DNA from 3 places in the Vibrio sp. E150_011 genome. Region 1 is predicted to be linked to each of the others. Evidence: predicted binding sites of a transcription regulator. Region 1 holds the regulator's gene; each other region holds the start of a gene.
What was found. Region 1 encodes CRP, which controls carbon source genes, mostly activating them, when cyclic AMP is high. Its sites were predicted from a motif close to TGTGANNNNNNTCACA; they were not measured.
Positions count from the first base shown of each region.

Region 2: dinG (ATP-dependent DNA helicase DinG) is a predicted target of CRP. The motif match lies at 3,175-3,190, and genes of this name have one in related genera.
Region 3: deoD (purine-nucleoside phosphorylase) is a predicted target of CRP. The motif match lies at 5,857-5,872, and genes of this name have one in related genera.

Region 1 covers NZ_JBHFOL010000011.1:44,314-52,627, reverse strand. The annotation lists gene astA (arginine N-succinyltransferase) at 1-383, shown strand, start outside; gene astD (succinylglutamate-semialdehyde dehydrogenase) at 476-1,933, shown strand; gene ACE1OE_RS16315 (2-oxoadipate dioxygenase/decarboxylase family protein) at 1,944-2,735, shown strand; gene crp (cAMP-activated global transcriptional regulator CRP) at 2,806-3,438, opposite strand; gene ACE1OE_RS16305 (phosphoribulokinase) at 3,683-4,552, opposite strand; gene ACE1OE_RS16300 (YheU family protein) at 4,785-4,997, opposite strand; gene ACE1OE_RS16295 (hydrolase) at 5,054-6,040, opposite strand; gene ACE1OE_RS16290 (aminotransferase-like domain-containing protein) at 6,037-7,425, opposite strand; gene ACE1OE_RS16285 (LysE family translocator) at 7,557-8,153, shown strand; gene ACE1OE_RS16280 (TIGR02444 family protein) at 8,236-8,314, opposite strand, start outside.
Region 2 covers NZ_JBHFOL010000002.1:364,395-372,708, forward strand. The annotation lists gene priC (primosomal replication protein PriC) at 1-156, opposite strand, end outside; gene ACE1OE_RS04840 (TSUP family transporter) at 212-982, opposite strand; gene dinG (ATP-dependent DNA helicase DinG) at 997-3,087, opposite strand; gene ACE1OE_RS04850 (porin) at 3,622-4,647, shown strand; gene ACE1OE_RS04855 (DUF2057 family protein) at 4,815-5,513, shown strand; gene ACE1OE_RS04860 (MMPL family transporter) at 5,726-8,170, shown strand; gene ACE1OE_RS04865 (TonB-dependent receptor) at 8,211-8,314, opposite strand, start outside.
Region 3 covers NZ_JBHFOL010000001.1:424,734-433,047, reverse strand. The annotation lists gene kdgR (DNA-binding transcriptional regulator KdgR) at 1-660, opposite strand, end outside; gene ACE1OE_RS01780 (HlyD family secretion protein) at 923-2,053, opposite strand; gene ACE1OE_RS01775 (DUF3302 domain-containing protein) at 2,057-2,431, opposite strand; gene ACE1OE_RS01770 (DMT family transporter) at 2,549-3,433, shown strand; gene ACE1OE_RS01765 (transposase) at 3,457-4,995, opposite strand; gene deoD (purine-nucleoside phosphorylase) at 5,060-5,770, opposite strand; gene ACE1OE_RS01755 (YbgA family protein) at 6,099-7,052, shown strand; gene ACE1OE_RS01750 (MerR family transcriptional regulator) at 7,042-7,830, shown strand; gene phrB (deoxyribodipyrimidine photo-lyase) at 7,862-8,314, shown strand, end outside.

The DNA.
Region 1 (8,314 bases):
CGATTTACGTCAATTTGTTGAGTAAAGAAGCGCAAGCGGTGATCGGTCAGGTGCATGACAATACCAAACCCGCGTTGAAGTTGCTCGAGAGAGAAGGCTTCACCTGTCGAAACTATGTGGATATTTTTGATGCTGGCCCGACCGTGGAGTGCGATCTACAAAATATCCAAGCGATTAGGAATTCATTCCGAGCCAAGGTATCGATCTCAGAGCACGCCAGTTCACAAGATTATCTTATTGCAAATACGTCATTTGAACACTTTAGAGCAACAGCCGCGAAAGCCGCTTATGACGCAGAAAGCCAGCGTGTCTTGTTAGCTCCAAGCGTGGCCGAGGCCTTGAACCTTTCTGAAGGTGATATGGTACGTATGCTCGCTCAGTAACAGGCTCTTGATGTTTATCCCGCCACGTTTGGTTATTTTTCGTGGCGTTGAAGACAATGCTCCAACCATTTTTATATGTTAAGGAATTCTCGATGACTCAATGGATCGCAGGACAGTGGGTAGCAGGACTTGGTGAACAATTTCATTCATTGTCACCTTACAATAATGAGGTGGTTTGGCAGGGACAATCAGCCACACCGGCGCAGGTTGAGTCCGCGGTTAGTGCCGCAAGACAGGCGTTTATCTCTTGGAAAAAAACCTCGTTTGAAGCGCGTGAAGCCATTGTATTAGCCTTTGCCGAAAAGCTAAAAGCGCGCAGTGAAGAGATTGCTATAGCGATTGCTAAAGAAACGGGGAAACCGTTGTGGGAAACTCGAACGGAAGCGGGCGCGATGGCCGGTAAGATTGCGATTTCCATTCGAGCCTATCACGAGCGTACTGGTCGCTCACAGCGAGAAGCGGCGGGGAACCAAATAGTCCTTCGTCATCGCCCTCTTGGTGTTATGGCAGTATTTGGGCCTTATAACTTCCCAGGGCACCTGCCCAATGGCCATATTGTTCCAGCGTTGCTGGCAGGGAACACGGTTGTCTTTAAGCCTTCTGAACAAACGCCACTAGTGGGTGAGCTTGCCATGCGGATTTGGCAGGAAGCAGGGTTGCCAGAAGGGGTTATTAACCTAGTGCAAGGCGGTAAAGAAACCGGCATTGCTTTAGCTGATGCCAAAGGTATTGATGGCGTGTTGTTTACTGGCAGTGCGAATACTGGCCATGTCCTACATCGTCAATTTGCCGGTCAGCCTGATAAAATGCTGGCGCTAGAGATGGGGGGCAACAACCCATTAGTTGTCAGTGAGGCGTATGGCGATCTTGATGCAACGATCTACACCATCATTCAGTCTGCTTATATCAGTGCAGGGCAACGTTGTACGTGCGCCCGCCGATTGTATGTTCCCTTTGGCGATAAAGGTGACCAACTTGTTGAAGCCCTGGTCGCCGCGATAGCAAAAATACGTATCGATGAGCCGTTTGCCGATCCGGCACCCTTCATGGGACCACAAATATCCATACAGGCAGCACAACACATCATACAGGCTCAGTCCGCACTGCAAGCCTTAGGCGGCAAGAGTTTGGTTGAGTCACAGCAGCGACAGGCGGCATTTGTGACGCCAGGGTTGATTGATGCGACCACAATTGATGTATTACCTGATGAAGAATATTTTGGCCCGTTGTTGCAGCTTGTACGCTATGAAACGCTAGATCAAGCGGTTGAACTTGCCAATGATACCCGTTTTGGTTTATCCGCAGGACTTATCTCAACCAATGACGACGAGTGGTTGTATTTTGTTGACCATATCCGTGCTGGTATTGTGAATCGTAACCGTCAGTTGACGGGCGCGAGCGGTGATGCACCATTTGGTGGCCCTGGTGCATCCGGTAACCTGAGGCCGAGTGCTTTCTATGCCGCAGACTATTGTGCCTATCCGATGGCATCGATGGAGGGAGACGAAACGATTCTTCCAGCGACGTTAAGCCCAGGACTCGATCTCTAAGGAGCAACATATGAAAGTTGAATGGTTATTTGAGCAACTGTGGCAAGATTATACGACGCGCCTGTGTCCATCCGCCGCGAAAATTCAGGGGTTGCTGAAGGAGCAAGAAGCACTGATTAATGATCACATTGCCTTGCGCACCTTTAATCTTGACCCTGTTGGTATTGAGACATTGGCCAAGCCTTTTCTTGAGCTTGGTTACCAGCAAGGAGGCGAGTATGAATTCAAAGCTAAAAAGCTGTCAGCCATTCATTTAGAGCATGCAGACAACACGTTACCTAAGGTTTTTATTAGCGAACTGTGTGTGGAGCAGTGCTCACCCGAGCTACAGGCCATTGTGACCAAGCTGGTGGATCAAGTTGATAGTGAGGCCGTATCGTCGGCAGATTTTCTGTTTGGTGGGCGTCTGTGGACGTTGAGCTGCGAAGATTATCAAACACTGGCGCAAGAAAGTGAGTATGCCTCTTGGCTTGCCGCTCATGGTTATGGTGCAAATCACTTTACCGTGAGTGTGAATCAGTTGCAGCGATTTGAAGACGTCGTGGCTGTGAATCATTATTTGCGCCAGGCTGGTTTTGAGATCAATGAATCAGGTGGTGAGGTCAAGGGATCACCTGAGGTGTTACTGGAGCAATCATCGACCATGGCTGACAAAGTATTGGTGTCGTTTTTAGGCGAAGAGAAGCGTGTACCTGGAGGTTTTTATGAGTTTGCTAAGCGCTATAAAATGAATAATAACTGCTACTATCAAGGGTTTGTGGCAGCGTCTGCGGATAAAATTTTTGAGAGTACCCATCAATAAATAGACTCACCCTTTCGCCATAAAAAAAGCCACCTTGCGGTGGCTTTTTAATTATTAGTAACGTTAGATATTAACGCGTGCCGTAGACCACAATAGTCTTACCATGAGCAGAGATAAGGTTCTGCTCTTCCAGCATTTTAAGAATACGTCCTACTGTTTCACGAGAACAACCAACGATCTGGCCGATTTCTTGACGAGTAATTTTGATTTGCATGCCGTCAGGGTGCGTCATTGCGTCAGGTTGTTTTGCTAGGTTAAGTAGCGTCTGAGCAATACGACCAGTTACGTCAAGGAACGCAAGGTCACCAACTTTCTGGCTTGTCACTTGTAGGCGACTTGCCATCTGAGAAGATAAGCGCATGAGAATATCTGGGTTAACTTGGATAAGTTGACGGAATTTCTTGAAAGAAATCTCAGCCACTTCACAAGGTGATTTAGCTCGAACCCACGCTGTACGTTCTTGGTCTTCTTCAAATAGGCCTAGTTCACCGATGAAGTCACCTTGGTTAAGGTAAGACAAGATCATCTCTTTGCCTTCTTCATCTTTGATAAGTACTGCTACTGAACCTTTTACGATGTAGTAAAGTGTTTCAGCCTTCTCGCCCGCATGGATTAGCGTGCTTTTTGAAGGGTACTTGTGAATATGACAATGTGAAAGGAACCACTCTAGCGTTGGGTCGGTTTGAGGTTTACCTAGAACCATATTTCTTACTTCCTCTGCAGGGTATGCTTGCTGCTTTCCATATATTATAGCAAGTCCATTGTGTTGAGACTCACTAGCATAAAAGCACTTTGAAGATGGCGCAAGCGATCTTCTGTTTCAAAGAAATAGTATCCTTTTTTGCGCGGACTTTCTTGATTTTAATCGTGTCATCAGACCATTTTCCTATACAAAACTGTGCACATGATCACGGTATAAAAAATCATCTAAGTTTAGGCGCAAAAAACTAACCTATTTTCCCTGTTTCTATTAGCTGCTGTAGTATAGGACGGACAATTAATTCCATCGCAAAACTCATTTTCCCGCCCGGTACGACGATGGTGTTATGACGTGACATAAAGGAACCGTCAATCATTGAGAGTAGATATGGGTAATCGACATTCTTAATGCCCCTTAAGCGAATGACGACGAAACTCTCATCGAGACTTGGGATTCCCTTCGCATTAAGTGGGTTCGACGTATCAACGGTGGGGACGCGTTGGAAGTTGATATGAGTACGCGAAAATTGTGGTGTGATGTAGCTGAGATAGTCGTCCATTGACCGTACTATGGAATCGGTCACTGCTTCTCGAGAGTGTCCACGGTCACGTGTATCGCGAACAAATTTTTGGATCCACTCCAGGTTGACGATTGGAACCATGCCAATCAAGAGGTCAACGTGCTGAGCGGCATTAATGGCACCATCAACAACACCACCATGTAACCCTTCATAAAATAATACGTCAGAGTTTTGGGGTAAGTCTTGCCAAGGCGTGAAGGTGCCCGGCATTTGATTGTATGGGACCGCTTCGTCGAATGTATGTAGATAGCGACGAAATTGGCCGACGCCATTTTGTCCGTAGTTTTTAAAAAAGGTTTCAAGTGCAGGAAAGTCATTGGCTTGAGGGCCAAAGTAACTGATGTGCTTACCCTGTTCTTTTGCTTTGCGGATCTCGACATCCATCTCTGGGCGAGTAAAGCGATGGAAGCTATCGCCTTCGATAAACGCAGGTCTGATGTTCATCATGTTGAACATCTTGCGAAATGCTTCTGATGTTGTCGTTGTTCCAGCTCCTGAGGAGCCTGTCACCGCGATGATAGGGTGTTTCGCTGACATAACACTTCCTGTGTATTTTTAGTATTCATATCCCGATAAGCTGGGAAATGTTGTTTATGTATGGTTTATCTTAATCTGGGCACGAGCTTATCATGAGCGATTCAATCTATAATTGACGGCAAACGTATCGTTAACGGTAAATATGTAGTTAACGGTAAACGTATAGCTACCATCAACTATTTACTGATAAGCAGAGGCTTACTATAGCACCTCATAGCCAAAGGCGAGATATTTACAACGAGTTACGCATCTTGATGTCGACCGTTTCGTGTAATTCAGAAAAGACAATGACGGCTTCTCCCGATTCTAGTTGGCTTCGTACATGTGCAAGTTTATCGGCTAGAGTGTATTCGCTTTCACCGTAATCGGTGCCTTCACGCAATACAAATTCTTGAATCAAATTATCGAGTGTTTCCGATGCGATCTGCTGCCATGGGATAATCATAAATACCTCTCTCTTCTATGATGGTGAGAGTATATCAGAGATGAGCCCGACAGGAGTTATTCAGCAAGGTGTCGATAATAACTTGGCAATACTTCTTCAAGCCAGAAAACGGGTTTGCGCCAGCTTCCAGATAAAAAGCCGACGTGCCCACCTTGTTCGAGTAAACGATAGCTTAGATGAGGGGTCAGCTCATAATCAGGAATCACCTCATGATTCATAAATGGGTCGTCTTTAGCGTGGATAAACTGCGTAGGGATGACGATATCGTTCAAGCGTGGTAGTGCAGAACATCGTTGGTAATAGTCATCAGCGTCCTTAAAGCCGTGAAGTGGCGCGGTAATTAAATCATCAAATTCATAAAGCCTTTTCATTTCTTTTATTCGAGCGGCGGTTAACCCTAATGCCTCGCTGAGTAGGTGAGTTTTTAATAATGCATTTTTCTTCATCGAAGAGAGTAGGTAGCGTCGATATAGTTTGGAAAAACCTTGTTCAATACGGCTAGAGCACGCTGCGAGGTCTAAGGGGGCAGAAACAATCGTCGCACTATCGAGCTTGGTATCTGTCTTATAATGGGCGAGATAGTTAGTCAACATATTGCCCCCAAGGGATATGCCTACGGCTACCTTTTTGGCATTTGGGTAGCGATGATCCAAAAGCTCAATGAAGTGTCTTGCATCCCCGATTTCACCAGAATGATAGGCCCGAGCCAGACGGTTTAGATTGGGACCACATCCTCTAAAGTGCATCATAACCGCGAGCCAGCCTTGTTTTGCGAAGGCGTGCATCAACCCATTGGCATACGGGCTATTAAAGCAGCCTTCTAGTCCATGAAAGAGGACAAAGACCGGCTTATGCTTTGCCTTATCACTGTGGGGATCTTCACTCCATGCCAGTTCAACAAAGTCATCATCGGGGGTCTCAAGCGTTTCCCACACGGGGTCAAACAAGGAACGACGACGGATGAATCGAGGTATCAAGGTTTGAATATGCGGGTTACCGAGTCCCTTGGCGGCGATAAAAGGTTGTAGTGTCGGTGTGTTCATAATGTGAATTCACTGATTGGGTTTGATAATAATAGTGTATTGAGCTTTTCTACGCCGCTCTCTAGCTGTTCGATCGTTTGGGGGGAGCTTAATGAAAGCCGAACCGCAGGAATGACCGTTCCGCCCGGAGGGGCAAACAACTCTCCAGACTTAACAATGACACCTAACTCTGCCGATTTTTGAACAAATTCACTGAGTCGCCACTGCTCAGGTAGGGTTAACCACACATGAAAACCACCGCTTTGGTAGCGCATGTTAAAAGCACCGAGAACGCGCTTGGTGATGGCCAGTCGCTGACTCATTTCATTATGAATGGCGGTGATATTGCGCTCTGCATCGCCAGATAGCAACATTTCACAGGTGAGTGCAATCAGCAAAGGGCTGATCATCCAGCTGTGGTTTTGTAGAGACAGAACAAGTTGTGGGTACAATTTTTCTGGCGCACTGAGATAGCCGACACGTAACCCAGGTGCTAAGCATTTTGAAAAGGCGCCAATATAAATGACGGTTTCTGGTGCCGAGTTTACGAGTGGTGCTGGGGGCGAGTTGAGCAACAAGCCGTTAATGTCATCCTCAATGATATAGACATTGTTGGCTTGGCATAGTGCGATGATAGCCTGGCGCCTTGCGGGTGACATGATAGCAGTGGTTGGATTTTGCAGTGTGGGTGTGAGGTATAAAAAGCGCGGAGAATAGCGCTTGCAGCATACCTCGAGCGACTCCGGTGTGATCCCTTCATCGTCCATTTCAACCCCTTTTAATGTGAGCTGATTTTGCCTTGCAAGTGAGATGACACCGGGGTAGGTGTACTGCTCCACCAACACCGTATCACCCGGACGAGTAAAGGTATCAAGGACCATCTGAATGGCGTGTTGAGCCCCCGAGCTAAACAGCAGCTTGTTGACATCGAGAAGGATGCCTTGCTCTTTCAACCAGTTTGCCACGATAGAGCGATGAGCATCCAAACCAGTTGGCGGTTGGTAAAGCATCAGTTGATTGAGGTGTTGCGAAGATTGTCCTATACGCTGCATGGCCTGCTTGAGCATGTCGCTGCGATCGAGCCGCGGTGGAATGTTGTAGCTAAAGTTGCACTCGTTTGAGTGTTCTGGGAGCTCTTCAAATAACCAGCTCGGCTTCTCATTGTCGGTGACATACGTTCCCGCTCCAACTCGTGCTTCGACAAGCCCCCGACGCTCAACCTCTGCGTAAGCGCGAGTAATGGTACCCACGGTGACGGAGAGCTGATCGGCTAGCCAGCGATGGGTGGGCAGCTTTTCATTGCTCGAGAGTGTGCCATTGTTGATTTGATCGCTGATCTGATCGGCAATCTGTTTATAGATCGGCATCGGATCTTGTTTAGTTACACGAATGCTTGAGATTGTCATGGTGACAATAAACCTTTTGCGTCAAGTTTAATCCATTGTTATGGTTATTTTGTCGGCAATTTATCATTTATGCAACCATAAAATGGCAAATTGTATCGATACAATTTAAGCTATTGGATTAAGGAAGCAGCATGGAATGGTCGTTTATAATGTCAGTCGCTTTGTTTGCGATTGTCATGACAGGTACGCCAGGGCCTAACAATGTGATGTTAACGGCGTCGGGTGCCAATTTTGGCTATGTTAAAACGTTGCCACATTGTCTGGGTATCGGGCTTGGCTTGATCAGTTTGATTCTGATTAATGGCGCAGGGTTAGGGGTGATCTTTACCAATTACCCTGTGGTTCAGACGTTACTCAAATGGCTGGGTAGCGGTTATTTACTGTACTTAGCGTGGCGGATACTATCGGCTGGGATCAGCACTTCGTCGCAAGATGATCAAGCAAAACCGATGACATGCTTTCAAGCGGTCTTATTTCAGTATTTAAATCCTAAAGCATGGTTGATGTCGATCACTGCAGTGAGTTCATTTGCGCTTTCCGGTGAGAGTTATTGGTTCTCACTTGGGGCGATCTGTTTGATCTTCTTATTGATTCAAGTCCAAACGTCTTCTGTTTGGATCGGCTTTGGCACGATAATTCGCCGCTACTTATCGACACCGATAGCTTGGAAGCGCTTTAATTCGAGCATGGCTATGCTCACAGCGTCGTGTGTCTTGTTTATTTGGTAATGTCGTTTGCTTGCTTGTCCGAGTGAGGAATAAGTCGCTAATGTACGAGCATTAAAACGAGTATGACTTATCCAGGGGGCGATTACTGGCGAGAGGGGAAGAAGGTCGCGAAAGGTTTGGCAAATACACCACCAAGGTGATCCGCACCAAGTTGCTGGCAG
Region 2 (8,314 bases), on a different contig from region 1:
CTTTGCTTCTTGTACACAGGGTGACAACAGCCGAGATGGCGAATTAAATAACTGCTGATCAAACAAAGCCGGGGCGTGTTTCTGACGCTGTGCATCAAGCGCAGAAGCAGACCGTCGGAGAACATCGAGACGTGCGTGTAGATCGGTTAATCTCATGGTTTCTCCTAAGCACTTTACTCACATTGGCAAATCAAACAATCAATGTTAACGATCAAAACCACGCATCGTAGGCGAGCTTGATTGCGAGAATACTCACAACGGTTACAAAAATAGGGCGAATGAACTTGCCACCAAACCGAATGGCCGAATGCGCGCCAATGTAAGCCCCAACCATGAGGCATACGCCCATCGTCAGTCCCAAAACCCAATTAATATGACCGAGAATGGCAAAAGTGATGAGGGACGTGAAGTTACTGGTAAAGTTCATTGCCTTAGCCAGACCAGAAGCCAACAAGATATTCAAACGATACAACGCCATTGAACTCACGGTCCAAAATGCGCCCGTACCTGGCCCCGCGACACCGTCGTAAAATCCAAGTGACAAGCCTTGCAAGTATTGTTTACGATTGAATTTTGGGCATCCGCGATTGACGCCATCACCATCCGCGCTTGGTGCTTTGTGAAAAACAGTGTAAAGCGCAGCGGCAAGGATAACGAGCGGAAGCACTTTCTCGAGCCATTGTGTTGAGATCATATCAACGACAAGCGTGCCTAGCGTGGCACCAATCAATGTAGACACGAATGCTCGTTTCCAGCACTCGGGCTTAAAAAGTCGTTTACGATAGTAAGTAAAGGCCGCTGTCGAGGAGGCAAAAGTCGCAGCGAGTTTATTGGTACCAAGCGCGATATGCGGCGGCAACCCAAGCGAGAGCAGGGCGGGAACCGTTAGCATTCCGCCGCCACCTGCGACGGCGTCAATAAAACCAGCAGCAAACGCCACTAGCGCAAGAACCACCAACATGCTGGGTTCAATAAATTCCATGGAAACCGATCACCTTACTTTTCTATCGTTCTTTTAAATGGGGGCAGGGAATCGAGAAGAGATTTGCCATACCTTTTGGTTACGATACGTCTATCGAGAATATACAAGGTTCCGCAATCTCTTTCTTTTCGCAGTAAACGTCCGGCCGATTGTATCAGCTTTTTACTGGCCTCTGGAACAGTAATCTGTAGAAACGGGTTACCACCGCGGCGTTCAATGTATTCGGCATGCGCTTGTTCTATTGGTGAAGTAGGCACGCCAAACGGTATTTTGGTAATAATGAGGTTTTCTAATAACTCCCCTGGGAGATCGAGCCCCTCAGAAAAGCTACCGGTTCCAAAAAGAACGCTGGTTTTACCGCATTGAGTCAGCGTTTTATGTTTATTTAGAATTTCTGTGCGCGAGCGTTCTCCTTGTACTTGCAGGTGCCAGCCTTTTAATGCGAACTTTCCTTTAATGTCATTGGCGACCTGGTTCATCTGCCAATAAGATGAAAATAGCACAAGGTTACTTTTACCATCAGCGATGTATTCCATGAGTTTCTCTTTTAACTCATCAGTAAAAGGCGTGGCTTGTGGCTCGTACTTCATCTTTGGCACAATCAATTCTGCTTGATTCGCATAGTCAAAAGGCGAAGCAAGGGCAAGAAACTGCACACCATCGTCTTCTTTTTGACTAATGCCACTTTGATGGCAGAAAAATGAGAAAGAATTAAGCGCTCTCATGGTGGCAGAGACGAGCACGGCGCCGACACAACGAGACCACAGCTGTTGGTCGAGTTGCCAGCCAACTTCGAGTGGCGATACGCTGACAATGTGGTCATTATCGCGTTCTTTACTTTGCTCAATCCAGCGAGCAAGCGGCGCCCCTTTTTCTTTTTGCGCCTCGCTCATTAGTCGCCAAACCGCCGCTAGATTGTCAAAACGCTGAATGTAGAATCCAAGCTCCGCCAGCGCAGGTTCTGCAATGCGCGTCGCGATCTCTCCATCTTTCAGTCGCTCTGAAATCAAGTCGGCTATTTTAGCGGAAGCTTGTGCGCCTTTTTGGGTGATGGATTTAAGATCTTTCGCTTGCGTTTCCAACCACGTCGGCAGCTCGCCGTTTTCAAATCGACAGTTATTGTCTTCAAAGGTTAGGCTAGAACAAAATGTATTCACTTCGCCGAGTAACGGAATAAGCTGCTGTATTGAGTCTTGAAGTTCATTGCGAAAACGACCGACACGTTTTTCGTCAGCCAGCCCCGAATATTTAGATACCGCTTGGTTTAAGCGCTCTAACCAACTCACTGTCCCCTTTAATGCCGCGGAAGCCGACGCGTGGTCACGCGCGACTTGTGGCAGGTGATGCGCTTCATCAAAGATAAAAATCGTATTTTCTGGTTCGGGTAGGATGACCCCACCGCCCAGATCAGCGTCTGCCATGACCAGACTGTGATTAGCAATAATGACGTCGTTTTTATCGAGTTCAGAGCGTGCTTTAGCAAATGGGCACTGCCTATGTGCGGGTAATCCACTATTACAACTGTGCTTTTCACTGACAATAGACTGCCAGATTGAATCGTCAATCGGGTTAGGCCATGAGTCACGGTCACCATTCCATTTGTTTTGAGACAGCTTCTCATACATATCTTGAAGCTGTGTGATGTCACTTTTCTTTGGTTTAGCATCAAACATGGCGAGTTGGCTGTTGTTGTCATCCGCCTGACCGATACCGCAAGCGACCGCTAACTTCTCCGCGCAGCAATAACGTTGACGACCTTTTGCTATAACAAAGGAGAAGTTTTGGTCGGTTATTCGCCTATATAGAGGTAAGTCTTTATCAAGCAGCTGTTCTTGAAGCGCTACGGTTGCGGTGGAAATCACAATTTTGCGGTTATTTTGCACTGCAATAGGAATCGTGGCCATCAGATAGGCGAGACTTTTCCCAATACCTGTCCCAGCTTCCGCAACAATAATGCGTGTTGATTTGTGATATTGCCCAAGTAATGTCTTGGCAATTTCGGAAACCAGGTAGTTTTGCGCCCGACGAGGTACAAAGTTATCCAACTGATGTTGCAGGTTTTGATAGCTATTACGAATAGATGTTTGAATTTTACTGGTTGTCATACTGTGATCCAAGTTGCAGTCGGGCGATGATAGCACACTTCGAACCATGGCAATCAAAGATTCTCGACAGGGTATTGCTGTTAGAGTTTTGATCTATATCACAAAAAATGAGTGAACTTTCATAGGTGGCTATATAATTTGATTGGTGAAAAATATAAAACGCCAAAAAACATATGTTGATAGTTTAAAGTTCTGCTAGCGGTGTGCTTGTTATCCATTCTTTAGAGTTATATGTAATTATTGGATGTTTTATTTAGCGAAATATTGCAGCTTACTACCATGAAAAAACTTTGCGGTACATCACGAACTTTCTCATAACCCATTGTTTTACATGTCTTTATAATAATTTATCATGAGCCTTTAGAGTGTTTGACATTGTCTTATAACTTTTGCATTCTTGATTTCGAGATTTAACGACGCTGAAACGACTTGAGAACAAAAGGTTGTTGTTCTAAAAAATGATTTTGGCGCGATATATATTAAAAAAGGGAACCGAAAGGGAATTCCCATCTAATGAAAAGGCAGTGGATTATCATGAAAAAGACTCTAGTAGCTCTAGCAGTATTTGCAGCAGGTTCTGCGCAAGCAGGAATCGAAATTTACAACGAGAACAATGTAACTGTTGACCTTAAAGGTGACATTGAAGTTGTTTATGTACAAGACATTGGCGTAGACCAAAGTACTGAGCAACAAATTCAAGACGCGGATTTTGGATTTGATGTTCGCTACGCAATTAACGACGATCTACAGTTTGGTGCTTACTGGGAATTTGACGGCAGCGCAGATAATGGTTTATCTAACAGCGCGGTTAAAGCTGGTAACACTTACGTAGGTGTTTACTCTCAAGCTGCTGGTTCATTAATTGTTGGTCGCCTAGATTCTATTCTAGATGACGCGGGTATCGGTTCAGATTACCAGTTTGGTTTTGATGCATTCTTCTCTAATAACTCACCATTTGGTGCAGATGAATCTATCCGTTATGACATCGATAAAGGCAATTTTTACGCTGGTATCGCATACAAGCAAGATAAAAACACAAACGCAGGTTTGGGTGAAGACGGCAACATGGTCGACGCTAAACTTGGTTACCGTGTAGCAGACTTTGATTTTACTGGTTTCTACGGCAAAGCAGACTTTAAAGGCGCTGGTATTACAAATTCAGGTGATAGTGAAGAACTATACGCTCTAGAAGGTCGCTGGGCTGGTGTTGAAAACCTAAATCTAGAAGCTGGTTATTATCGTATGAATGATACTGTATCTAGTGTTGATAGCAGCATGGATATCTATGGTCTTGCTGCAGATTACACCATTGATAAAGTTATTCTTGCTGCTGGCCTTCAGTACGCTAATTTTGATAAGAAGACTCTTACTAGTGCAAACGGTTCAACACAAGATGTAGACTCAGAAATGGGTTGGTTTGTAAACGCTGGTTATATGGTAGCTCCAGGCGCAACTGTTTACGCTGAACTTGGTGGCAACGATGGTCACGGTCTTGATAACTCTGGTAACTACCAGTCAAATGATATCGGTTTCGCACTTGGTGCAAAAGCTGAATTCTAATCTAGCTTTTAGCTAACAGATTATATTGAAAGCCACCCTTGGGTGGCTTTTTTATGTCTGTTAATTAGTGATTTAGATGTCAATTTATCTAAAAAATCCTTTTTTGCAAGTGGTCTCTGTGGCATGCTGTTTGACAAGAAACTAGGCAGTAGTAAAGGAAGCCGATTGTGAAAAATAGTATTGTTATTCTTACCGCGTTGAGCCTGGCATTTAGCGTTAATGCCGCAACGCTGGTCCCTATGAAAGGTGTGTCGGTTTACTTTATTAACGGGCAAGAAGCCGGAGAGCGAATTGGTAAGAACCAATTGGTTGAAGGCGAAAACCAAGTTGTTGTGCGTATGGATAAAAAGCTGGGCAAAGGTAGTAGTTCAAATGTTTTTACCTCTGCGCCATATGTACTAACGCTTAATGTGACAGGCGAAGAGGTGAAAATTAACCACCCAGTCGCGCGCAGTGAGCAAGAAGCTAAGGTTGCATTTCGTGGAGATTCGCCAGAATGGCGAGTAACACAAGATGGCTACGCATTAGCGTACGAGCAAGAAAAGCTAAAAGGTAAAGATGGTTTCTTGCCTTATATGGCGATGGATGAACTGATCGCTGCACATAATGCTGAGCGTGGTATTACTTTTGCTTCTGGTGACATGGTTGTGGCGAAGGCCGCCACGCCTTCTACCACCGCGGTCGCTGCTACTACTGCCGTCGCGGCGACGAGCGTTGCGTCCACAAGTGCCTCAGTAACACCATCTAATGAAACGGCGGCTGCGCCAGTCGCTTCTGATAATGTCGCGCAGCTGCAAGCATGGTATTCAAAGGCGTCTAAGCAAGAGCGTAAAGAATTCCGTAAATGGATGATTGACCAAGAATAGGTCAGATTGATCCGATTTTAAAAAGGAGCCTTGGCTCCTTTTTTATTACCTGCACCTGCACTACCACCTATAGCGCTAAATACAACGACTACCATTGTTGTGTTGCCCACAGGTCTACCGCGTATTTAACGATACCACTAACAATAAATTGACGAGCAAAACGAATTTTGCGTTAAACTATCGATATTATTGCAATGCATTGTAAGCCTATCGTGAATCAACTTATCGCTCTTATCCAACGTTTCCCAAAAACGATTCTACTTATTGTTCTCATGCTAACCGCCGGCAGTGCCTGGTATGGGCAGCAGCACTTCAAAATGAATGCTGATCTTTCTTCTTTAGTGAAGCAGGAAGGGGGATGGGTAGACAATCTCGTCCGTCTTGATAATACCTTTCCTGAAACGGGTAACGTCGTGGTGTTGATCACCAGCGATGATCCCGAACTCGCCAAACAAAGTGTTGACACGTTATATGAAAAACTGGCTAAGACGGTTATCTTCAAAGATGTATTCGCACCCTCATTGCTTTCTTGGTTTCAGCAGTATGCGTTAGGGTTTGTCTCTGATGCCGAGTTTAAGACTTTACAAGGTATCACGAGCAAAGAAATGGCGCCGCTAATGGCGGGGGCTCAGTCACAACAGCTTGATGTGTATCTTGGGCAATTGATCGCCAAAAATTCAACGCATGATGATCCACTTTTAGACGCGCATGTATTGGACCCGCTTTTGGCCGCGATAAACGGACAAGATATCGATTGGAATCAACGCTTACGTCAAGAGATTACGTCCCCTAGTGCCTATGCGATAACGCTAGTGGCACAACCAGACGATAGCGTGAAAGAGCCCAACCGAGTCATTATTGAAACGATCCATCAGATCATTAATGAGGCAAACCTGCCGGCAAAAGTGGAGGTCCAGATTACCGGACAAGCGGCATTGGACTTCGATGAGATCGCCGACGCGAACAACAGTATCGCGATAGCTGGGGCGGCGTCGTTGGCAGGTTTGGTATTGATTCTTGCGATTGGTATTCGCTCCGTTCGTGTGATTATAGCTTGTTACCTAACGGTTATCATTGGCTTAACCTGGACGTTTGCCGCCGGACTTTTCGTCGTGGGTTATTACAACACGATATCCATTGTGTTTATGGTCATGTTTATCGGGCTGGCTGTCGATTTCTCAATACACTTATGCCTGCATATTCAAGAGCTGCGGATCAAAGGTGAAGACAATACCCTTAGCCTCACTCATGCGGTCGCGCACTCTTTCAAGCCTCTTTCTCTGTGTGCATTGTCATCCGGTATCGGGTTTCTAAGTTTTTACCCCACCGCCTACACTGGTCTCGGCGAACTGGGCATTGTCTCGGCGTTAGGTATGCTGTTAGGGCTGACTGCAACCTTCATTGTTATTCCGTTATTTTTTACCTTATTTGGCTACCCAACTGTTAAGCATAAAGCCGACACGCGCTTTTTTTCCGCTTTTGGTTCATTGCTGACTACCTATAAACGCAGTATTTGTCTGTTGATACTTGGTGTCGCTTGCGTAATGGGTTACGGTGCGACTCAGTTTAAGTTTGATTTCTCAACATTGGTTCTAAAGAACCCTGAATCTGAATCGGTACTAGGGCTACACGCGTTGCAGCAGCATGGTTTAGGTTCCAGTTATCAATTGTATGCGATTGCAAGTAACGAACAGGAAGCCAAAGAATGGAAGTCTCAATTGGTGCAGCAAGCCAGCGTGAGTCATGTCCTCATTGCCAGTGACTTCATGCCAAACGATCTTCAGGAACGAACGAAAGCGCTGTCGGATTCTTTGGCTGTAGACTCGACCGTTAGCCCTGTTTCGTTAAGTAATTTTAAGCAACAAGCGATGGCAATGGGCTGGCAGGGAGCTAAAGATATTCCAGACACCATTGATGTCGAAAATACGACTCGTCATTTGTTTAGTGGATTAGATTCGGGGTTGTTGTCCGCTATCGGGGCGAATAGCAATGAGTTGGACCTTAAGACCGACCTGCCGAAATCGTTGCTGACCCGATATGTTGGTCAAGCCGGGGAATGGTTAGTTACCGTAACCCCAAGCGGCAATATGAGTAATGTTGACGAGCTGAATCAGTTTATTGGTGATGTGCAGTTTATCGCGCCAAATGCAACAGGTCGGGCGGTGGCTGAAAAAGAGGTCGGCGTTATCGTTGTGGATGCATTTCGCTCGGCGATTCTTATGTCCGTATTTGCCATCGCACTCATTCTTATTTGGACCGTGGATAAGAAACGCGACATTATTCTTATTTTTATTCCGTTAGGACTCGCGACGATCACCACATTAGGAATGATGTACTGGCTGAATTTATCGATGAATATGGCGAACATTATTGTTGTGCCATTGATCTTCGGCTTGGGTGTCGATAATGGCATTCATATCGTTAAGCGCTTTCGAGCAGTCGGTAGTCTGACGGCATTTTTTACTACCTCAACCCCTAAAGCCTCGTTAATAAGCTGTCTGACAACACTGGCAACCTTTGGTGCACTGATTATTGCTAAACACCAAGGTATGCACTCGATTGGTTTGGTTCTAACCATTGCGTTATCAAGCATCCTTCTCTTCAGTTTGGTGTTACTGCCAATTATGCTAGAAGCCACAAAGAAAAAGACCCGTTAAGGGCCTCTTTCAAAAAGTGGTTTTATTCTTGGAGGTGTATCTAGAATCTAGCATCTAACGTCATGAAGAAACTTTTTCTTTGTCCGAAACCGATCTCGCTGATCAATACCCAGTTTGGTGTGAATTCATATTGCGCACCAACGA
Region 3 (8,314 bases), on a different contig from region 1:
CCCAGCCACCACGGTACCAAATCGGTCATACACAGGTGCGGCGATGCAGCGAAGCCCTGGTTCTTGCTCTTCATTGTCTTCGCCAAAGTGCTGTTGTTTAACAAGCGCTAGCTCATCGATCAACTGCTCAATATTTTCTAACGTATTGGGCGTACTTTTAACAAACTCTACATCGGCAAGGGCATCACGTATGGATTCGTTATCACGTTCAGCAAGCAGGACTTTCCCGATTGCCGTAGTGTGTAAAGGGTTACGGCGACCGACTCTTGAATGCATTCGTAGCGCATGGCTGGAATCAATTTTATGGATGTAAATGATGGAGCCATGATCTAAAGCGCCAAGGTGGATTGTCTCGTTAGTTTCTTCAGAAATGACTCGCATTTCCTTTTCTGCAAGTTCAACTAAATCAACCCACTCCAGAGACTTAGACCCTAATTCAAACATTTTTAATGTTAATGAATACCTATCAGCTTCGCCTTGTTGTGAGACATAACCTAAGCCTTTCATGGTCTGCAAAAAACGATAAGTTGTGGCTTTAGACATCATCAATCGCTGAGATAAATCAGATACACCAATCTCTTTTTGGTCACCGAGAGACTCTAATATATTGAACACTTTTAACACTGAAGATACCGCTTCAGGTTGTGTGGATTTATCCATTGATATTCCTTTGCTTACGATTGTTATATTCATGTAACTTAACACTGTTCACTATTTTTAAAAAGCCTTTTTATAAAAATTGAATACAATAGGATCGTTGTCATATTTATTTGACTTTGACTTTGACTTTGACTTTAGGAGGGAGTTTTAAAAGGTGTGAGGGGTACGTTGCCGATATTGCACATGCAAGTCCAACCAAATGATTAAAAATGGCAACCCGAAAGGTTGCCATTTTGCTTACTGAGTGAGAGATGGTTATGTGTTAGTGATCTAAATAAAGATAGTTTTGCCAACTCTTCATTCTGATCAGCACTTTACGCATGATAGATACATGTTTGAAGCTATCTGAATAAATCGCAATCTCAGCGTTGGCACCAGTAGGCAGAATATATTGGCTCATATCATCATCGATGACCACTTTGACCATCGCTCGACCAGATGTGTTGAAGGTCTGCGAATTTCTTAATGTACCACTGGCACTGATTTGTCCTTCCGCGATGGTTGGGAGTACCTCGACTATTTTACCTTTAAACACTTTACCTGGTAATGCTCTGAACAAAAATTCGGCTTCAAAACCTGGCTTAAGCCTTTGCAGTGAATTTTGTCTAAAGGCGCCAACGAAAAAATTCTCTTCGGTATGGACAAACGTCATTAAAGGCACGAGTGGTAATGGTACCGCCATCATTCCGGGTCTTAATGCCAACTGAGTGACATAGCCGTCAGTGGGAGCAAGTACCACGGTCTCGCGAAGGTTAAACTCGGCTTGAATAAGGTCTGCTTTTAGCTGAGCTACGGTGGTGTTCTCTCCAAAAATTTGCGATTCAAAGGCGAGTCTTGCGCTTTCTTCTTTGGCCTCAAATGCCTCAAGTGAGGCTTGGTTTGCTTTGTAAGTTTGACGACGAGTATCCACTTGTTGCTCGGTAAAGGCACCTTTCTTAAAGCCCGTTTGATAACGTTCAAATTCACGTAGAGCTTTATCGCGTTCTGCGACTGCTTTGATGGTATCGGATTGCGCCGCTTTGTAATTACTTTCTAGCTGCAGAACGTCTTGGTTCGCGTCAGCCAGTGCTGCTTTCGCTTTAATCACCGCAGCTTCGTAAGGAATTGAGTCAATTTTAAACATGACGTCTCCCTTTTTCATCTGCTGATTTGCTACCACATCGACTTCAACGACCTTACCTCGAACGCTAGAAACAATGGGTGTTGTGCTATAGAACTGACCACCGACTTGAGTAAAAGGGTGGTTATAGTTCATTAATAAAATGAGTGTACCAATAAGGACGACACCGCCGAGCACGGCAGTAGGGACGGTCCATTTATTCAATGGAATCTTAAAGATTTTGAATACGGCAATACATAGTGCGGCGTACGTTAATATGAGTAATAAATCCATGAATTACTTCTCCTCTTCCACAGATTGAGCGTGTTGCACGACTTGTTTACCCTTAAGGTACTTAATTTCTTGTTCCATATTCGTTACTTGATCGACCAGCTTTTCTAAACGGTGATGAAGGTCATGCTGCTCTTCTTCGAGCTTATGAAAGCCCCAGCCGCGTTCTTTGCGCCACAATGTTGCCCAAATCCATAAAAATGGCCAAATGGTATGAAGTGTGAATAAACTTACCCAACCCGCGACATGTATGGCATCCTGATGTGGATGATCTCGCTCTTTTGATATTTCATAAGGGATGTCGTGAATAACAATTATTCCGTAAAAGATCACAAGTGCTACAAAAACCAGTAGCCCTAATGCAAAGTAATCAAGAAACATAATTCATCCTTGTTTGAAGGTGATGTTAGCCAGAATGGCGCACAGTGTTAGGTTAAGTATTTGTTATATGAGTAAGTTAATCAATAGGTTTGTGATAATAAATTAAGGATGTAGTTAATGTTTGTGGGGGAGTTATCGGCGATTGGAGCCGCAATAGTCTGGGCATTGGCGACGTGGATTTATAGTCAGTTCAGTCACCACTTTTCTGCTTTGCAGCTAAATATTATCAAAGGTGTGATCGCGTCGCTAATGATGGCAATGGTCTTGCCACTTATGCCTGCACCAACATTGAGTATCGAGCCTCAATATTTATGGGTGCTGGGGATTTCTGGTGTCGTTGGTATTGCGATTGGCGACAGTGCGTATTTTGCGGCGTTAAAACGGATTGGCGCGAATAAAACCTTATTATTAGAGTCACTTGCACCGCCACTTTCTGGTGTGCTAATGCTGCTTTTTTTAGGAGTGACATTGCAACTACAAAGTTGGCTTGGGGTAGTGATTACAACCGTTGCTGTTGCTTTCGTCGTATTTCAACCCACTCAGGCAGACCGTGCAAATGATATGGCGGGTATTGGTTTTGGGCTGGTGGCAAGTATATGCCAAGCATCTGGGGTCGTGATTTCCCATTACGCGTTAGTACAAGGTGATTTACCCCCACTGCTTGGGGCGTTTATTCGACTGACTATTGGGGTGCTGGCTGTTGTGATATTTATCCCTTTTATAGAGAAAAAACCTTTTTCTAGTATCCTAGCCTGCAGCAAAACGATGTCTCGACGACAATGGACGTGGCTGCTTGGGGCAATATTTGTCGGAACATTTCTGGCATTGTGGTTGCAGCAAATTGCGTTAAAACACGCCAACCCAGCAGTGGCGCAGACACTTATCGCAACCAGTCCACTATTTATACTTATTATTTATGCAGTAAGGGGAGAGCGGGTTAGCCGCCGAAGTGTGATAGGTACGTTATTCGCCCTATTAGGGATTTCTTTATTTTTTCTATAGTCGATGACGTCAGAATTTTATTATTACTCAAGTAGCTGTTTTAGCGTCATTGGGGTTTGGCAAATGTTTAATCGTTGAGCCGCGGTGAGCCCCTGTTTATCTTGATAACATAGGTTATGCCAAGCTCGGAATATGTCGAGTAAAGGCATAATGCCGTTGGGGCGTAATTTTCGCCTTGGCTCGTTAATAAAGCTTTCAAACAGTAATTGGAATCGATTTTGATAAAATAATGCACTTTGAATAGATGCCGTCTTTAACCAGCTATCGTTATGGCTATCATGACTGAAAACGTCGGCGTTACTAGCGAAAGAATCATTCCCCGATAGGTAACAGAGTCCCTTGCTGGCTCCATTGTCTTGATGAGCAATGGTCCATCGGTCCCGCCACCAACCCATTAGTGCTATATCCGTCGTTTTTGATTGACCGCTGTTGTCCCAGTGAGGGTCTTGCAACACATACATTAGGTCGATATTGTTTTGATGGATACGTTCAAGGTAGACGGTTAGGGCTGCCGAGCGCAAAAGGGGATCTTGGGGCATATAAATAGTGAGTGGCTTTTGGTCACCAATCATCTCAGAGATGAGTAGATAATGTGCGTAAGAGGTGTACGGCGCTCGAATTAATGTCCCAGTATTTGGATAGTTAAAGGTAGAGAAATTACCAAGGGGGTCTTCGACATTACTTCTGGCGAGAATATTTTGATAATTAATATCGATTCGCTCTTTGAGGCTGAAACCGCTGTGTTCTTTTGTTGTGTCATTCCCAGTAAAGCTTTTGTTCTCCGAATAATTTTCAGCCTGATAGCTACTCGGCAAGAACTGTGAATTCGGCTGATAAGCATCATGATCAAGATTACTACTGGATTTGGTTTGCGCGGTGTAATTGGTGTGTTGGCATAGCACATAGCCCGAATTGGCTTCACAAGTGACAAACCAAAATACCCCGTTGTTACTGCTCTTTTGGAGACTTTGATAGTTTGAGGCAAGCTCATAATGACTGGCATGGTTCAGCCAGCGAGCATCAATGTTGGCAAGTTTCCTACGACATCGACTCGCAATTTGGTCGATATTGTCGTAAAACGTTTTGGGGTTAATGTCGAGCTTTCGGCAAATCTCTCTGACGGAATAACCAGTAAATAAAAGTGCGAGTAATGCTTCTTGTATCAAGGTCTTTTTATTCGTGCCCGACCATTTATCGACAAATGTGCCTTGGCATTGCTTACATCGATAACGCTGACGATCGCCACTAAACCCAAAGGCATGATAACGCTCCTTATGGGTATAAACGGACATGCCAAAGTGCTCACATTGCGCATCCTTGCAGCAAGGGAGTCCATCATCATGAGCCAATTGCAATCGCTTTAGCTCGGAGAGGACCTCTTGGTTGTTAAGTAGGGGGGGAAACGCACCACATTCACGGCACACCATCGCAGGTCGCTTGGGATTACTGTGCTGCAAAATATACAAACTTGCATCACTTTGTCCAAAATTATCACACGCCAATGTTTTACAAAAATTGAGCTGTAACCCATTTGCGGCCTGCGGCAACTTGCCTTCTGACACGTTCACCCCCTATGGTTTGTTAAAAAGCCAGTTCAACTTCAGGCATTGAACTGGCTTCGTAAACTTAAATATTGATCGCGGTTTCTAGCGCGACAGTCATCATATCGTTGAACGATTTTTGACGGTCTTCTGAGCTCAGTTTCTCGCCACGGATGATGTGATCTGACACGGTCAGAATCGTCAACGCTTTCGCGCCTAAATCAGCCGCTACGCCGTAGATACCGGCCGCTTCCATATCAACCCCCAAAATACCTAGATGTTTCATCTTGTCGAAAATATCGGCTTCTGGCGTATAGAAAAGGTCTGCTGAGAAAATATTACCGACTTTAACCGGAACATTTTGTCCGCGAGCTTGCTTGACGGCTTCTTCTAATAAACCAAAATCAGCAATCGCAGCGAAGTCATGATCGTTAAAACGGATACGGTTAACCTTAGAGTCTGTAGAAGCTCCCATACCGATAACGACGTCCATTAAGTTGACGTCATCGCGTACTGCACCACAACTCCCTACTCGAATTACATTTTTAACGCCAAAATCTTTGATAAGTTCATGGACGTAGATGCAGCAAGACGGAATACCCATACCGTGACCCATCACAGAAACGCGTTGTCCTTTGTAGGTACCGGTGTAACCGAACATGTTACGAACATCGCACACTTTTTCTACGTTGTCTAAAAACGTATCAGCGATATATTGAGCGCGAAGTGGATCACCTGGCATCAGGACTGTTTCAGCAAAATCACCCGGGTTTGCGTTGATATGAGGGGTAGCCATCGTATTGCTCCTAATATTTTAACTAATTCTGTTGAACGCTTCGTTCTTTGTTAAAACGAATACTACCCGCCTTTTAAAGGCTTACATGCGATTTAAATCACATTTTTTCGTGAAAATACCAGATAGCCACACAATGATAACTAAATGTGTTGAAAGTTATTAAGCAATCGATTTACTGCAGAATGGTTTGCACACATCAATAATTTTTCTGAAGAGTGAACTTGTGGCTGAGTCGCTCGTAATATTGTACAGATTATTTTTTTGTATCACTTATCAGGTTGTGCTATTCCTTATACATAACCATTTTTTGTACAACGAGGAACCGCAAATGGATGAGCAACCAATCACGCTGGGTATCAGTTCTTGTTTATTGGGAGAAAAAGTACGATACGATTCGGGGCATAAACAAAGTACCTATGTGAATAAGGAACTAAGGGACTATTTTTCATTTGTATCGGTGTGTCCAGAAGTTGGGATGGGGTTACCTGTACCAAGGCCAACCATACGTCTTATGTCTAATGAAGAGCGCATCAGCTTGGTTGAAACTAAGGACGCTACGAAAGACTATACCGACGGAATGCTGACTTATACTCATCAAAAGGTGGCAGAGTTAGAAGACACTGAAATGTGTGGCTACATCGTTTGCGCTAAATCTCCAAGTTGTGGCATGGAAAGGGTAAAGGTGTATACCGTCGGTCACGCCAAAACAAATGGCGTGGGTCTATACACAGAGCACTTGATGAAGAAAATGCCTTGGTTACCTGTTGAGGAAGATGGAAGACTCAATGATCCGGTGTTGAAGGAGAACTTTATTTCTCGCGTCTTTGGATTAAATGATTTTTATCAATCCATGCAGGGCGCACCCACACCAGGGAAAATTGTTGATTTCCATTCTCGTTACAAGTTAACACTTATGGCGCATAACCCGAGTGCCTATAAATCATTAGGGCGTTTAGTCGCGCACCAAAATGAACTTGAGCCCAGTGATTTTTATCAGCAATACCGTCAGGGGTTGATGGACGGCTTGAAACACAGGGCAAGTAGAAAGAATGTGACCAATGTGCTGATGCATATTCAAGGGTATTTTAAACGGTCTTTGAACGCAGATGAGAAGCGTGAGCTATCACAAGTGATTGATGACTATCGCACTGGTGTCTTACCGTTACTTTCGCCGCTCACATTGATCAAGCATTACCTCAGGGCCTACCCAGATGATTACCTAGCGCAACAGCGCTTTCTACAGCCGCACCCAGAAGAAATGCGGTTACGTTATGGCCTCTAAAGAAACATGCTATGCGATTCGGGAAGTGGCTGATATTACTGGCATAAAACCAGTGACGCTAAGAGCTTGGCAAAGGCGTTACAACTTAATCCAGCCAGAGCGTACGGATAAAGGTCACCGACTCTACACGCAAAGTGATATCGAAAAGATAAAATGCGTACAAGGTTGGTTGGCGAAAGGGGTTTCCATTGGCAAGGTGAAATCACTGATCGATTCCAATACGTTACTGACGGAGCAAACCACATCGGTTCAACTTGACGAAGTGGAGCATGTACTCGAAGCGTTGAGTCTTTTAGATGGCAGTAAAACAGACCGAATCATTAGTTATGTTTTGAAAGAATACCCGTTAGCGGTTGTAGAAACACAATTTGTGTTGCCCGTACTGTCCGCGATCGATTTTGTTAAAGCAGGGCTGCGTTCTTTGCAGCTTGCTCTATTTCGGACAACGTTGATAAACCGATTAATGTTGATGATTCAAGCTGAATCGAAGAAATCGTTAACAAGCAAATGCTTGCTCATCAACATGGACAGCGTTGGGAATGTGTTTGCATGGTTTTATTACGCCAATTTAGTTGAACAGGGTATTGCGGTGACATTTTTAGATGGCGTGGATGAGATCGCTGCTTTATTCAATGACGAGATAATGATGAACTTCCAGCACGTTCACGTGTTTGCTGAGAAATCGTTGTCGGAAAAGCATCTGGCCGTGATACGAGAACAACGTGAATATCGCGATACCCAGATCCATGTGTCGCCAGTCATTGACCTTTTAATCTGATCACCTTTAAGCCAAATTAAGAGAAACTAAGATGAAGAAACTCGTGCTGTTTAATCGTGATCTGAGAACCGTAGATAACACGGCACTTATCAACGCCATCGATGGGGAAACCCCGGTTGTCGGTTTGTATATTGCGACGCCTCAACAGTGGCAGCAACATGATCTCGCGCCCATTCAAGCCGATCTAGTGTATCGCCGCTTAACGGTGTTGAGCAGGGAGCTCGACGCTTTGAATATTCCTCTGCTTTATCACGAGTGCGAAGATTTCGATACTGCCAATGATTGGATAATCAATACGGTCAAAGAGTTGGATATCGACAGTGTATTCATGAATTTAGATCATGAAGTCAACGAGATACAAAGAACCTTAGATTTGGCCGCTCGTTTAAAAAGCATAAGTAAAAAATTAATAACATTTGATGACAAATGTGTTTTGCGTCCAGGTACGGTTTTAAATAAACAGGGGAAGAACTTCAAAGTGTTT